4 regions of the Mesorhizobium sp. LNJC391B00 genome follow, and region 1 is predicted to be linked to each of the others. Evidence: predicted binding sites of a transcription regulator. Region 1 holds the regulator's gene; each other region holds the start of a gene.

Evidence for each region. Region 1 encodes LexA, which represses DNA repair genes until DNA is damaged. Its sites were predicted from a motif close to TGTTCNNNNTGTGTTCNG; they were not measured.
Region 2: the regulator LexA is predicted to act here: its motif matches at 1,334-1,351, upstream of X750_RS142355 (DNA recombination protein RmuC).
Region 3: the regulator LexA is predicted to act here: its motif matches at 957-974, upstream of uvrA (excinuclease ABC subunit UvrA).
Region 4: the regulator LexA is predicted to act here: its motif matches at 1,635-1,652, upstream of X750_RS142505 (YifB family Mg chelatase-like AAA ATPase).

What each region holds. Positions count from the first base shown of each region.
Region 1 covers NZ_AYWI01000012.1:66,846-69,964, forward strand. Annotated here, with positions in the region: gene X750_RS140505 (ComEC/Rec2 family competence protein) at 1-914, shown strand, start outside; gene lexA (transcriptional repressor LexA) at 908-1,690, opposite strand; gene X750_RS140495 (GntR family transcriptional regulator) at 1,897-2,661, opposite strand; gene kynU (kynureninase) at 2,829-3,119, shown strand, end outside.
Region 2 covers NZ_AYWI01000010.1:79,770-82,888, forward strand. Annotated here, with positions in the region: gene X750_RS142355 (DNA recombination protein RmuC) at 48-1,301, opposite strand; gene def (peptide deformylase) at 1,405-1,935, shown strand; gene fmt (methionyl-tRNA formyltransferase) at 1,941-2,891, shown strand; gene X750_RS142340 (N-acetyltransferase) at 2,888-3,119, shown strand, end outside.
Region 3 covers NZ_AYWI01000017.1:52,393-55,511, forward strand. Annotated here, with positions in the region: gene X750_RS137365 (hypothetical protein) at 119-340, shown strand; gene uvrA (excinuclease ABC subunit UvrA) at 1,124-3,119, shown strand, end outside.
Region 4 covers NZ_AYWI01000010.1:47,587-50,705, reverse strand. Annotated here, with positions in the region: gene X750_RS1000000163835 (glycosyltransferase) at 1-245, opposite strand, end outside; gene X750_RS0133460 (glycosyltransferase) at 430-1,494, shown strand; gene X750_RS142505 (YifB family Mg chelatase-like AAA ATPase) at 1,747-3,119, shown strand, end outside.

The sequences.
Region 1 (3,119 bases):
AGCGTGTGTCGCCGCTCAGCCTGATCGCCAATCTGGCCGTGATGCCGATTGTTTCGTTGATCGTCATGCCCTTTGCCGTGCTCAGCGCACTGGCGATGCCGTTCGGCGCCGACGGGCCGTTCCTCTATGTGATGGGCAAGGGTCTGATGGCGATGATCGCTATATCGGCCTGGATTTCCGAGCGCTCGCCGGTCGACGCCGTCGGGCTGATCTCCATCCGCTCGGTGCTGTTGGTGGCGGTCGCCCTCGTCATCGCCACCATGGCCACCACCTGGCTCAGGCTGGCGGCCGTGCCTTTCGCGCTGGCCGGCCTGTTGACGGTGCCGCAGGTGCTTACGCCCGACGTGCTCATATCCGAGGACGCACATCTGGTGGCCATGCCGATAGGTGGCGGCGAACTCGCCCTCAACCGCGAACGCTCCAACGAATTCACCACGGACAATTGGAAACGGGCGCTGCGGGCCGAAACCATTATCCCGCCCGAGATTTTCGAGGCAACAGATACGCGGTTCGATCTCGATCCGCTCGATCTGCCGCCCGGGTCGCCCTTCTATTGCATGGGCGATCTCTGTATCGCCCGACACCCTTCCGGAGCCATTGTAGCCCTTGCCAAAGACCGCAAGACGGCGCGGCCGGCCTGTGCCTTCGCGAGCCTGATCGTCATCGATGACGCCACCGCCTACAATCCGTGCCGCGACCCGCTGGTGCTGGTCGTGACGAAGAAACAGCTGGCCCGCGACGGCAGCGCCGCCGTCTTCTTCGATCCGCAATCGGCAGCTGCAGCGCCAACCATCCGCTTCGCCGTCGACAAGCCGTATCGCCCCTGGCACGAGCAACGCCGCTTCTCCCGCGAAGCGCGCGGCCTGCCGCCTTACAACCAGCGTGAAAAGTACAAACCCAAGCCGGCTCAGTAGCGCCGGATCAATCCGACAAGCTTGCCCTGCACCTTCACCCTGTCCGGTCCAAAAATGCGGGTCTCGTAGGCCGGGTTGGCGGCTTCCAGGGCGATCGAGGCGCCCTTGCGGCGGAAGCGTTTCAGGGTCGCTTCCTCATCGTCGACCAACGCCACCACGATCTCGCCGGGGCTGGCTGTGTCGGCATTGCGGATGATGACCGTGTCGCCATCGAAAATGCCGGCCTCGATCATCGAATCGCCCTTGACCTCGAGCGCGTAGTGTTCACCGCCCATGATCATGTCGGGCGGCACCGAGATCGAATGGGTCTGATGCTGGATGGCGTCGATCGGCACACCGGCAGCAATGCGTCCCATCACCGGGATCGACACCGCCGAAACGGCGTCGTCATTGCCGGCCGACATCGAACGCGACGGCGAGCCCGGCTTGATCTGGCGGCCGATACCGCCTTGGCCCATCGCGCCTTGTCCTTGGCCGCCTTGCCCTTGGCCGGTTTGACCAAGACTGCCCTGAATGACGCTCGGCGAAAACTTCCTCGCCGCATTGAGGCCTGGTGCGATCGAGTCGGGCAGCCGCAGCACTTCCAGCGCGCGCGCCCGGTTCGGCAGCCGGCGAATGAAACCGCGCTCCTCAAGCGCCGTGATCAGGCGGTGGATGCCGGACTTGGAGGCGAGGTCAAGCGCTTCCTTCATCTCATCGAAGGACGGCGGGATTCCGCTCTCCTTCAGGCGTTCATGGATGAACATCAGAAGCTCATGTTGTTTGCGCGTCAGCATCGCGGCCCCCAGGGGTTCTGAAACCAGAATCAGAAAAAACAAACCCAGAACAAACACTATCTGTTCCAGTTGTGTTCCGCAACCTTTTAAAGTTTAATGAATGTGTTGACGTTTTGTTCAGCGTGACGTTCGGCACCGCCGAGCGGCGCTCGTAGTCGTTGGCCGGCAACGGGGTGAAACGAAGACAAAGTGCCCTGCGTCGTCGGCTACGATCGCCGCTTCCTTTTCGGACGGGGCTGCGCAGCATCCGCGCCGGGTTCACTCTGGGCATAGACCTGCAGCGTGTAGCCGATGTGAGCGGTCATCAGAGTTTTCGCACGTTCGACGTCGCGATCGAGGGCCGCTTCCATCAGGGCGGTATGGTGTTCGATCGCCACGGCGTCGCGCAGGGCCGCCACGGCCTTCCGGTGGCCATCCGTGCGGCCGGCGGCGGCGCGCAGCGTCGGGGCCAGACCCAGAAAGCGGTGATGGCGATGCAATTGGTCGGAAATCGTCGCATTGAAGCGCAGCAGCCAGCTGGATGTCGCGGCACTGAGCAGCGCCGCATGGAAGGCATCGTGTTTTTCGTACCACGCGTCGACCGCATCATCCGATGGATCGTCGAGAACAGACCCGCACCGTGAGAGACGATAGTGGGCGGCAACGACCGCGTCTTCCCACTCACGGTCGCCCTCCTCGATCGATTCCACCAGCAGGGGCAGTTCGACCACCAGCCGCGCACGCGCCAAATCCTCGAGCTCCGCCCGAGAGACGGGAGCGACCGCAAACCCGCGGTTGCTGATGGCGGTCACAAGCCGTTCCGCCTCCAGCCGCGACAGCGCCTCGCGCAACGGCGTCCAGCCGATGCCGTAGGTGTTGCGCAGCGTGCTCAGCTTCAACGGCGCGGCAGGCGCCAGCCGGGTCGCAAGAATATCGCGCCTGAGCAGGCGATAGGCCGCTTCCGTCTTCGAGGTCTGCTCGTCATCCAGCATCGTGATCCATCAGACATAAACGCTCGGCGGATCATTATATATCAAAGCCTTTCAATGGGTGAATTATATATAATGTTTGACAGTTCAAGGGCGACCACTCAAGATCGCCGGCATGTTTGGGCGGCAGGCTCCGCCGCGCGCGTTTGTCCATGGAGGGGCGCCGGATCATGAGCACGACACCCGATCTCGCTACAATCGAAGCAATGGATGCCGCCGATCCGCTGCGCTCCATGCGCGAACGCTTTGTCTTGCCGCAAGGCGTGATTTATCTCGACGGCAATTCCCTGGGCGCCGCGTCAGCGGTCGTCTTCAGCGAACTGCAGCAGGCCGCCACGCAGGAATGGGCGCACGACCTCATTCGCGCCTGGAACACCGCCGGCTGGTTCAACATGCCGGTGGAACTCGGAGATCAGCTCGGGCGACTGATCGGCGCGGCTGATGGGCAGACGGTGGTCTGC
Region 2 (3,119 bases), on a different contig from region 1:
AAGTGTGCCGCGGTTCTGGGACAACGACATGCATCAAAACAAAGACTTTAATCGTCGCCTTCGACGACACGTAGCCTGAGCTGCCCCGTCTTGGAATCCGCCACCCGCACCCCGGCTTCGGCCTTGGCGGGTCCGCCACCGCGCACTTCGGCTTCGCTTTCGCCAAACTCCAGCGCTTCGATCTTTTGGCCGCGCTTGGTCACCTTCGACGTCGAGACCAGTATCTCGTCGATATCCTTGGCCGACTGGCCAAAATGCGTCTGCAACCGGCGCACGCGTTCGTCGACGCGCGCGACGTCCTCCATCAGCCGGATCACCTCGCCCTGGATCAGATGCGCCTGTTCGCGCATGCGGGCGTCCTTGAGGATGGCCTGGATGACCTGGATCGACAGCATCAAAAGCGACGGCGAGACGATGATGACACGCGCCCGGTGCGCCTTCTGGACCACGGCGTCGAAATTCTCGTGGATTTCGGCGAACACCGATTCGGACGGCACGAACATGAAGGCGGTGTCCTGCGTCTCGCCCTGGATCAGGTATTTTTCCGAGATATCGCGGACGTGAATTTCGATGTCGCGGCGGAAAGCCTGGGCCGCGATCTTCTGTTGTTCGGCGCCATCGGCGGCGCGGATGGCGTTCCAGGCTTCCAGCGGAAACTTGGCGTCGATGGCAAGCTGCGGCGCACCGTTCGGCATCCTGACCAGGCAGTCGGGACGGCTGCCGTTTGACAGCGTTGCCTGGAACTCGTAGGCGCCCATCGGAAGGCCGTCGGCGACGATCGCCTCCATGCGCGACTGGCCGAAGGCGCCGCGCGTCTGCTTGTTGGACAGGATCGCCTGCAATTGCACGACCTGGCCGGCTAGCGACTGAATGTTGCCTTGCGCGGTGTCGATGACCGCCAGCCGTTCCTGCAGTTTGGCGAGGCTCTCATGCGTCGATTTGGTCTGTTCGGTCATGGTTTGACCGAGCCTGCCGGTCATGGCGTCGAGGCGCTGGCCGATCGACTGGTTGAGTTCGGCCTGCCTTGCGCCGAACACGTCGGCGATGGCGCCCATGCGGCCCTGCATCTCGGCCTGGCTTTGCAAAATGCCGGCCATCCGCGCCTCGGCGTCGCGGGCGTGGTCGGCGGCTTCCGCCGCGGCGATGGTGCGCGCCTTGGCCGATCGCCACAGCGCCACGAGAAGCGCCAGGAACAGGCCGAGAAACACCAGCGCGCCGAGGGCCAGTGCATGGCCGAGCGTGATCGTCGTGGCGCCAAGCCGGGCAACGGGTTCGTAAAGGATGGTGCTCAGGTCGTTCATCCCGCCAGCATAGCCGATTCGCAGACCTGGCACAGATCAAAACGTGAACGAGACCGATTCGCACCGGTTGACGCTTCTCCTGCGACGTTTTAGGTGAGGCGCCATGTCGATCAAGCCGCTCATCATCCTTCCCGATCCTATCCTGCGCCAGGTTTCCAAACCGGTCGAACGCGTCGACGCGCCTTTGCGCAAACTGGCCGACGACATGCTGGCGACGATGTATGATGCGCCGGGCATCGGCTTGGCCGCAATCCAGATCGGCGAGCCGCTGCGCATGCTGGTCATCGACCTCGCCAAGGAAGACGAGCCGCCGGCGCCGCATGTCTTCATCAATCCCGAAATCCTCGAAAGCGCCGACGCTCGCTCGGTCTACGAGGAAGGCTGCCTGTCGATCCCGGACTATTACGCCGAGGTCGAGCGTCCCGCCTCGGTGCGCGTGAAATATCTCGACCGCGACGGCAAGCTGCAGGAGATCGAGGCCGAAGGCCTGATGGCGACCTGCCTGCAGCACGAGATCGACCATCTCAACGGTGTGCTGTTCATCGACCACATCTCGAAGCTGAAGCGCGACATGGTGGTCAAGAAGTTCAAGAAGCTCGCCAAGGACAAGGCGCCGGGCAAGCTGGTGGGATAGGGAAGATGCCGCTTCGCGTCATCTTCATGGGCACGCCGGAGTTTTCGGTGCCGGTGCTGCGCGCGATTGCCGAGGCCGGGCACGAGATAGCAGCCGTCTACACCCAGCCGCCGCGCGCCGCGGGCCGCCGCGGGCTGGAGCTGACACCGTCGCCGGTGCAGCGCGAGGCTGAGCGGCTGGGAATCGAAGTGCGCACGCCGCTGTCGCTGAAAGGCGAGGCCGAGCAAGCTGCTTTCCATGCGTTGCGTGCCGATGTCGCGGTCGTCGTCGCGTATGGTTTGCTGTTGCCGAAGGCTATTCTGGAGGCTCCGCGCCTCGGCTGCCTCAACGGCCACGCCTCGCTTTTGCCGCGTTGGCGTGGTGCAGCTCCCATCCAGCGCGCCATTATGGCCGGCGACGTCGAGACCGGCATGATGGTGATGCGCATGGAAGAGGGCCTGGACACCGGTCCGGTGGCACTGGTTGAAAAATGCGCCATAGAGCCCGATATGACGGCCGGCGATCTGCACGACCGCTTGATGAATATTGCTGCCACGCTGATGGTGGAAGCGCTGTCCCGATTGGAGACAAATACCCTGGCATCGACTTTGCAGGCGGCTGACGGGGTGACCTACGCCAGGAAAATCGATAAGTCGGAGACACGTGTGGACTGGACGCGCCCGGCTGCGGAGGTCCACAATCACATTCGCGGGCTGTCGCCATTCCCCGGCGCCTGGTGCGAGGCCGACATCGGCGGCCGCACGGAACGGCTGAAACTGCTTCGCTCGACGCTTTCTGAAGGTACGCTTTCTGAAAGCATGGGCGAGTCGGGAGGAATTCTCGATGACCGGCTGACGGTCGCCTGCGGGTCGGGCGCGGTCAGGCTGGTCGAAGTTCAACGGGCGGGCGGAAAGCCTGCTGCCGCGAAGGAGTTTCTGCGCGGGGCCAAGATCGAAAAAGGAATGAAGTTCTCATGAGCATGATGTCGATACGCGGCGCGACGCCGCGGGACCGCGAGGCCATACGCCTGGTCGAGGAACACGCATTCGGCCAGCAGGCGGAGGCCGGGCTGGTCGACGCTCTGGTCACCGGCGGCGACGCCGTTGTCGAACTGGTGGCGGAAGAAGACGGCCAGGTGGTCGGCCACATCCTGTTTTCCAGGCTGTTCGTCCAGAACGGCGGCAAGCAGTTCGCAGCCGTGGCGC
Region 3 (3,119 bases), on a different contig from region 1:
CCTCAATTTCAACGCCGCTGGTCTGGCCTCGCCTTGAGCGCGGCACTATAGTCTTGCCATGCGCTACCACCTGAACAGACTGACCATAGCCATTGCCATCACGGCGGCGACATCGAGCATGGCCTTTGCCGGGGGCAGCACCAGCACGTCGCGGAAAGGCGCCCTGCCCGGCGTGACCGGCGACTACCGCATCGCCAAGCCCGCGCCGCAGCCGGAGCCGGACGACGCGCTGTCTGCCGGCGAGAACGGCACGTTCAAGATCGGCGGCACCGATGTCAGGATTTCCGGCAGCATCACTGTCGATGTCGGCACGGGTGGGATCAAGCCGCCGCGCCGGTAGCCCCTTCTCCCAGCTACTATACGGGAGAGAAAGCCTGCGCCGACGACTTCCTCGCAAAAGAACAGCCCCGCCGTTGCTTCCGCTAACGGTCGGGGCTTTTTTTGGATTCCAAATCCAAACTGCCGGTAGTGTTATACCGACTTTGATTTCGGATGCTTCGCGGCGTTCAGCCGACGATCCGACTAGCCGTCTCTGATTTTTGTGGGATTCGGCAGGTCACGGTTTGTCGGGTGGTTTGTTGGATTGTCGCGATGCGTCCATTTGGACACATACACTTCAATGCCTCGAAACTACCTGGCACTTATGCCCGCCGCGGCTCCACTAGCAGGTGGAGCCTCAAGGGACTATCCGGTGGCGTCATGCTCCGCTCCTATGTCCGTTGCGACAGGTGTCAATCCGAAGCACAAATCGCAAAAACCTGCGGCGTCTCGCAGGCCGCTATGGGCGGCGAGGCCATCAAAGACGGCCGGCTCCGTTGACTCCGGCAGAGTGCGCCCCTGATTCGACGGCGTCAACCTTGAATAGCCGGTTACGGAAAATGTGATCGTCGGGAGCTTACGTTAGGGTCAGTTTCTGAAACACCCTTGTCAGTTTCTGCACAGCTTTGTCAGGAGCGTGTTCGGTCTTTGTTCTTTCCGCTTGCCCGTTCGCGCGAAAGACGGTTAAACGGCTTTGGTCGAGAAGTGTGGCGTCTCTCGACGTGGCGGCAAAAATACCTACATAGGGAATGGCCGGGAAAACCCGCCGATCCCACTGACACCAGACCTGAGGCGGCGACCGGCGATGGCCGACCATAAATACCTTTCCATTCGCGGGGCACGCGAACACAACCTAAAGAATGTCGATCTCGACCTGCCGCGTGACAGCCTGATCGTCATGACCGGCCTGTCGGGCTCCGGCAAATCGTCGCTTGCTTTCGACACCATCTATGCCGAGGGCCAGCGCCGTTACGTCGAGAGCCTGTCGGCTTATGCGCGCCAGTTCCTCGAAATGATGCAGAAGCCGGATGTCGACCAGATCGACGGCCTGTCGCCGGCCATCTCGATCGAGCAGAAGACCACGTCGAAGAACCCGCGTTCGACGGTCGGCACCGTCACCGAGATCTACGACTACATGCGCTTGCTGTTCGCGCGCGTCGGCATCCCCTATTCGCCGGCGACCGGCCTGCCGATCGAGAGCCAGACGGTTTCACAGATGGTCGACCGGGTGCTGGCGGTCGAGGAAGGCACGCGCCTTTTCCTGCTGGCGCCGATCGTGCGCGGCCGCAAGGGCGAATATCGCAAGGAACTGCTGGAGCTGCAGAAGAAGGGCTTTCAGCGCGTCAAGGTCGACGGCGTCTTCTATGAGATCGCCGATGTGCCGGCGTTGGACAAGAAGTACAAGCACGACATCGACGTCGTCGTCGACCGCATCGTCGTGCGCGGCGACCTGGCAACACGGCTTGCCGATTCCATCGAAACGGCGCTGAAGCTCGCCGAAGGGCTGGCGGTGGCCGAGTTCGCCGACCGGCCGCTCGACGCCAGCCAGACCGGCGAGGACTCGGTCAACAAATCGAAGAACGAGACGCATGAGCGCATCCTGTTCTCGGAAAAATTCGCCTGCCCGGTTTCCGGCTTCACCATTCCGGAGATCGAGCCCAGGCTGTTCTCGTTCAACAACCCGTTCGGCGCCTGCCCGACCTGCGACGGCCTCGGCAATCAGCGCGCCATCGACGCCAGCCTGATCGTGCCGGACGAAAACGTCTCGCTGCGCGACGGCGCCGTCAGCCCGTGGGCGAAATCGACCTCGCCCTATTATGCGCAGACGCTGGAAGCGCTGGGCAAGGCATACGGCTTCAAGCTCGGCGACAAGTTCAAAGACCTGACCGAAGAGGCTAAGGATGCCGTCCTGCGTGGCACCGGCGAGCGCGAGGTCACCTTCCAATATGATGACGGCCTGCGCTCCTACAAGACCACCAAGACGTTCGAGGGCGTCATTCCCAATCTCGAACGGCGGTGGAAGGAAACCGAATCCGCCTGGATGCGCGAGGAGATCGAGCGCTTCATGTCGGCGACGCCCTGCCCGGTCTGCAAGGGATACCGGCTGAAGCCGGAAGCGCTGGCGGTGAAGATCGCCGGCAAGCATATCGGCCAAGTCACAGAGCTGTCGATCCGCAAGGCCGACCAGTGGTTCACCGAACTGCCGCCACATCTCAACGACCAGCAGAACGAGATCGCGGTGCGCGTTCTCAAGGAAATCCGTGACCGCCTGCGCTTCCTCAACGATGTCGGCCTCGACTATCTGACGCTGTCGCGCAATTCCGGCACGCTGTCGGGCGGCGAGAGCCAGCGCATAAGGCTGGCGTCGCAGATCGGCTCCGGCCTCACCGGCGTGCTCTATGTGCTGGACGAGCCGTCGATCGGCCTGCACCAGCGCGACAATGCCCGCCTGCTCGACACGCTCAAGCATCTGCGCGACATCGGCAACACGGTGATCGTCGTCGAGCATGACGAGGACGCCATCCTGCATGCCGATTATGTCGTCGACATGGGTCCGGCCGCCGGCATTCATGGCGGCGAGATCATCGCCCAGGGCACGCCGCAGCAGGTGATGGCCAATCCCAACTCGATCACCGGTAAATATCTGTCGGGCGCGCTCGAAGTCGCCACGCCCGGTGTCAGGCGCGAGGCCAAGAAAAACCGCCGGCTGAAGATCGTCGGCGCGCGCGGCAACAATCTCAAGAACGTCACTGCCGAAATCCCGCTCGGCACTTTTACCGCCGTCACCGGCGTGTCTGGCG
Region 4 (3,119 bases), on a different contig from region 1:
AGTCGGGGCAGAAGGCGGAAACGACTGTCGCCAAGCTGAGACAGACACTCTTCAATCCTTCGGCGGGAAGCGTCGGTCGAAAAATCATCGACCACCACGCACTCGAACGCAGTGTATGTCTGCGCCGCTACGGATCGGATCGCAGTGTCGATGAATGCCTCTTGATTGAAACAGCCTACGCAAACGGATACGGTTGGTAGCGCGATGTGAGAACCAGCTCCGCTTGGGACGATGTTTTCTTTCAAGAGGCGCTTCTCCGTACACCAGATTTGATCGCCTGAGATATTCCGTCGATCAAATGGCGGTGTTTCTTTGCCAAATTTCTCTCTGTCGAAGCGAGTTTTGCCCCGCACTCAAGATCGCAATTGCCGCATGTTGACCCTACAGCACGGGTATCGCCCTCCTACCAAATTCGAGATTGTCAGAGCCATGCTGCGTCATGGCCACAAGCTCAGAAAAGGGCACCCTTCCGCGAAGTCGCAACCTGCTCTTCAGGCAAGTTTGCTGTCGGACGATCCGTTCATATCCTATTCGGGAATGTCCGGTACGCCGCTCGGATTAGCAAGTCATATGCCTTTCCGTCCACGCAGCCACCGCGCCTGGTTTCTCATCTCGCCAACCTGGTCCGTCGAAAACAGTGCTAGCGTCAAAACCATCCGGACCTATGCCGTTCTGAATAGACTCAAGAACCCCCGTCACTCGCTAATCTTCCTATCCAACACTCAGGCAGAGGCTGATCTGTTGAACCAGTCCGGCGAGGCCGCCGTCCTGCACAACAAGACGTCAACAACCTCCGAACACATATTCAGGCCTCTCGATGACGTCCCTGTAGAATTTGATGCAATCTACAATGCGCAGCTGGCTCCGTGGAAGCGCCATGACTTGTCGCTTGGCATCCAGCGTTGCGCATTTGTCTTCTATCGAGATTCAAGCGGATCCTCCACGACGGAGTCGGAAAGAGCGCGAATAAATCGGCATAGGGAGCTCGCGCCGCATCACGTCTTTATCAACGAGTTTGACGGCACCGGCAAGCCGGTCCGATTGGCACCGGCTCAGGTGAACACGCATCTAAATCGTGCAGCCGTGGGAATCTGTCTCTCTCACCTGGAAGGACCAATGTTCGCCAGCACGGAATATCTTCTCGCGGGCCTTCCAGTGGTCACGACGCCGAACCATGGCGGCCGAGACCTTTATCTGGATGACGACTATTCGCTCACAGTTCCACCCGATCCTCGATCCATCGCGGAGGCTGTCTTAGCGCTGAAGGAGCGACGAATTCCCCGGGATTACATTCGTTCCCAAACTTTGAAACGAATCGAACGAGACCGCGGGCGGTTCATAGACCTTGTAAACGAGATTTTTCTGGAGAGCGGCTCTTCGCGCCGGATCGCCCTGCCTTGGCCTTTCAGATATCCTGTCATGGAGTGGCTTCCACCCCAAATCGCAATCGATCGATCCCTTTCAGGTGCGGTCGATGCCTTCGTCACCGCTTAGACGGCAACAGCCTCGGATTGCCGGAGGAACTCTGTCGCCCTTGTTAAACGCGGTCGAGGAGGCGGAGCAGCCGTTCCATTTTGCTTGACCATCTTCCTTTTTTGCAACCGGCACAGCGCGCTGCAGCCACCACGAATGCATGTTCCTGTAATGTTCTTGCCTTGGCCTGAAATCTATGGTTGTCTTGTCCTGACGTCGCTCGCGGTCTGAACCACAAGGCCGAGGCGAGCCGATATCCGGGGGCAGAGCAAGATGGTGGCGCGGGTTCGCACGGTTGCTTTCCAGGGCATCGAGGCCGTACCGGTCGATGTCCAGGTGATGATCGCGCCGGGCAAGGTCGGCATGCAGATCGTCGGGCTGGCCGACAAGGCGGTGGCCGAAAGCCGCGAGCGCGTGCAGGCGGCACTGCATGCGTCGGGGCTGTCGATGCCGTCGAAGAAGGTGACGGTCAACCTGGCGCCTGCCGATCTTCCCAAGGAAGGGAGCCATTACGACCTGCCGATCGCGCTCGGCCTGATGGCTGCACTCGGCGCCATTCCGGGCGACATGCTGGCCTCCTATGTCGTGCTCGGAGAATTGTCGCTCGACGGCACCATTGCCACGGTGGCCGGCGCGCTGCCGGCGGCGATCGGCGCCAATGCCGAGGGAAAGGGCCTGATCTGCCCGTTCGGCTGCGGGCCGGAAGCGGCCTGGGCGGGCAAGGATTTCGACATATTGGCGCCGCGCAGCCTGATTGCCATCGCCAATCATTTTCGCGGCACGCAGGTGCTGTCGCGGCCCGAGCCCGGCATCCATGTCTCGGCCCGCGACCTGCCCGACCTTTCAGACATCAAGGGCCAGGAAAGCGCCAAGCGGGCGCTGGAAGTGGCGGCGGCCGGCGGCCACAATCTGTTGATGGTCGGGCCTCCCGGCTCGGGAAAATCGATGCTGGCGCAGAGGCTGCCTTCAATTCTGCCGCCACTGGCACCGAAGGAACTTCTTGAAGTCTCGATGATCGCCTCGGTGGCCGGCGAGCTCGGCGAAGGCAAGCTCACCGACCGGCGGCCGTTCCGCGCCCCGCACCATTCGGCCTCGATGGCGGCAATGGTCGGCGGCGGCATCAGGGCGCGGCCGGGCGAAGTATCGCTTGCCCATAACGGCGTCCTGTTCCTCGACGAGTTTCCCGAATTCACGCCGCAGACCTTGGATGCACTGCGCCAGCCGCTGGAGACCGGCGACTGCATGATCGCGCGCGCCAACCACCGCGTCACCTATCCGGCGCGCATCCAGCTGGTGGCGGCGATGAACCCGTGCCGTTGCGGCATGGCCGGCGAGCCCGGCTATCGCTGCCTGCGCGGCGAGCGCTGCCGCACCGACTACCAGGCGCGCATTTCCGGCCCGCTGCTCGACCGCATCGATCTCAGGATCGAGGTGCCTGCGGTCTCGGCCGCCGACCTGATCCGGCCGGATCGGGCGGAGAAAAGTGCCGCCGTTGCGCAGCGCGTCGCGCGCGCCCGCACCATCCAGCGCGAACGGTTCGAGCGGCTCGGCGTGACCAGCGCGACCACCAACGCGCATTGCTCGCCGTCTGTTATCGAAGACATCGCCGCGCCGGACGCAGCCGGCCTGTCGCTGCTTAAAGACGC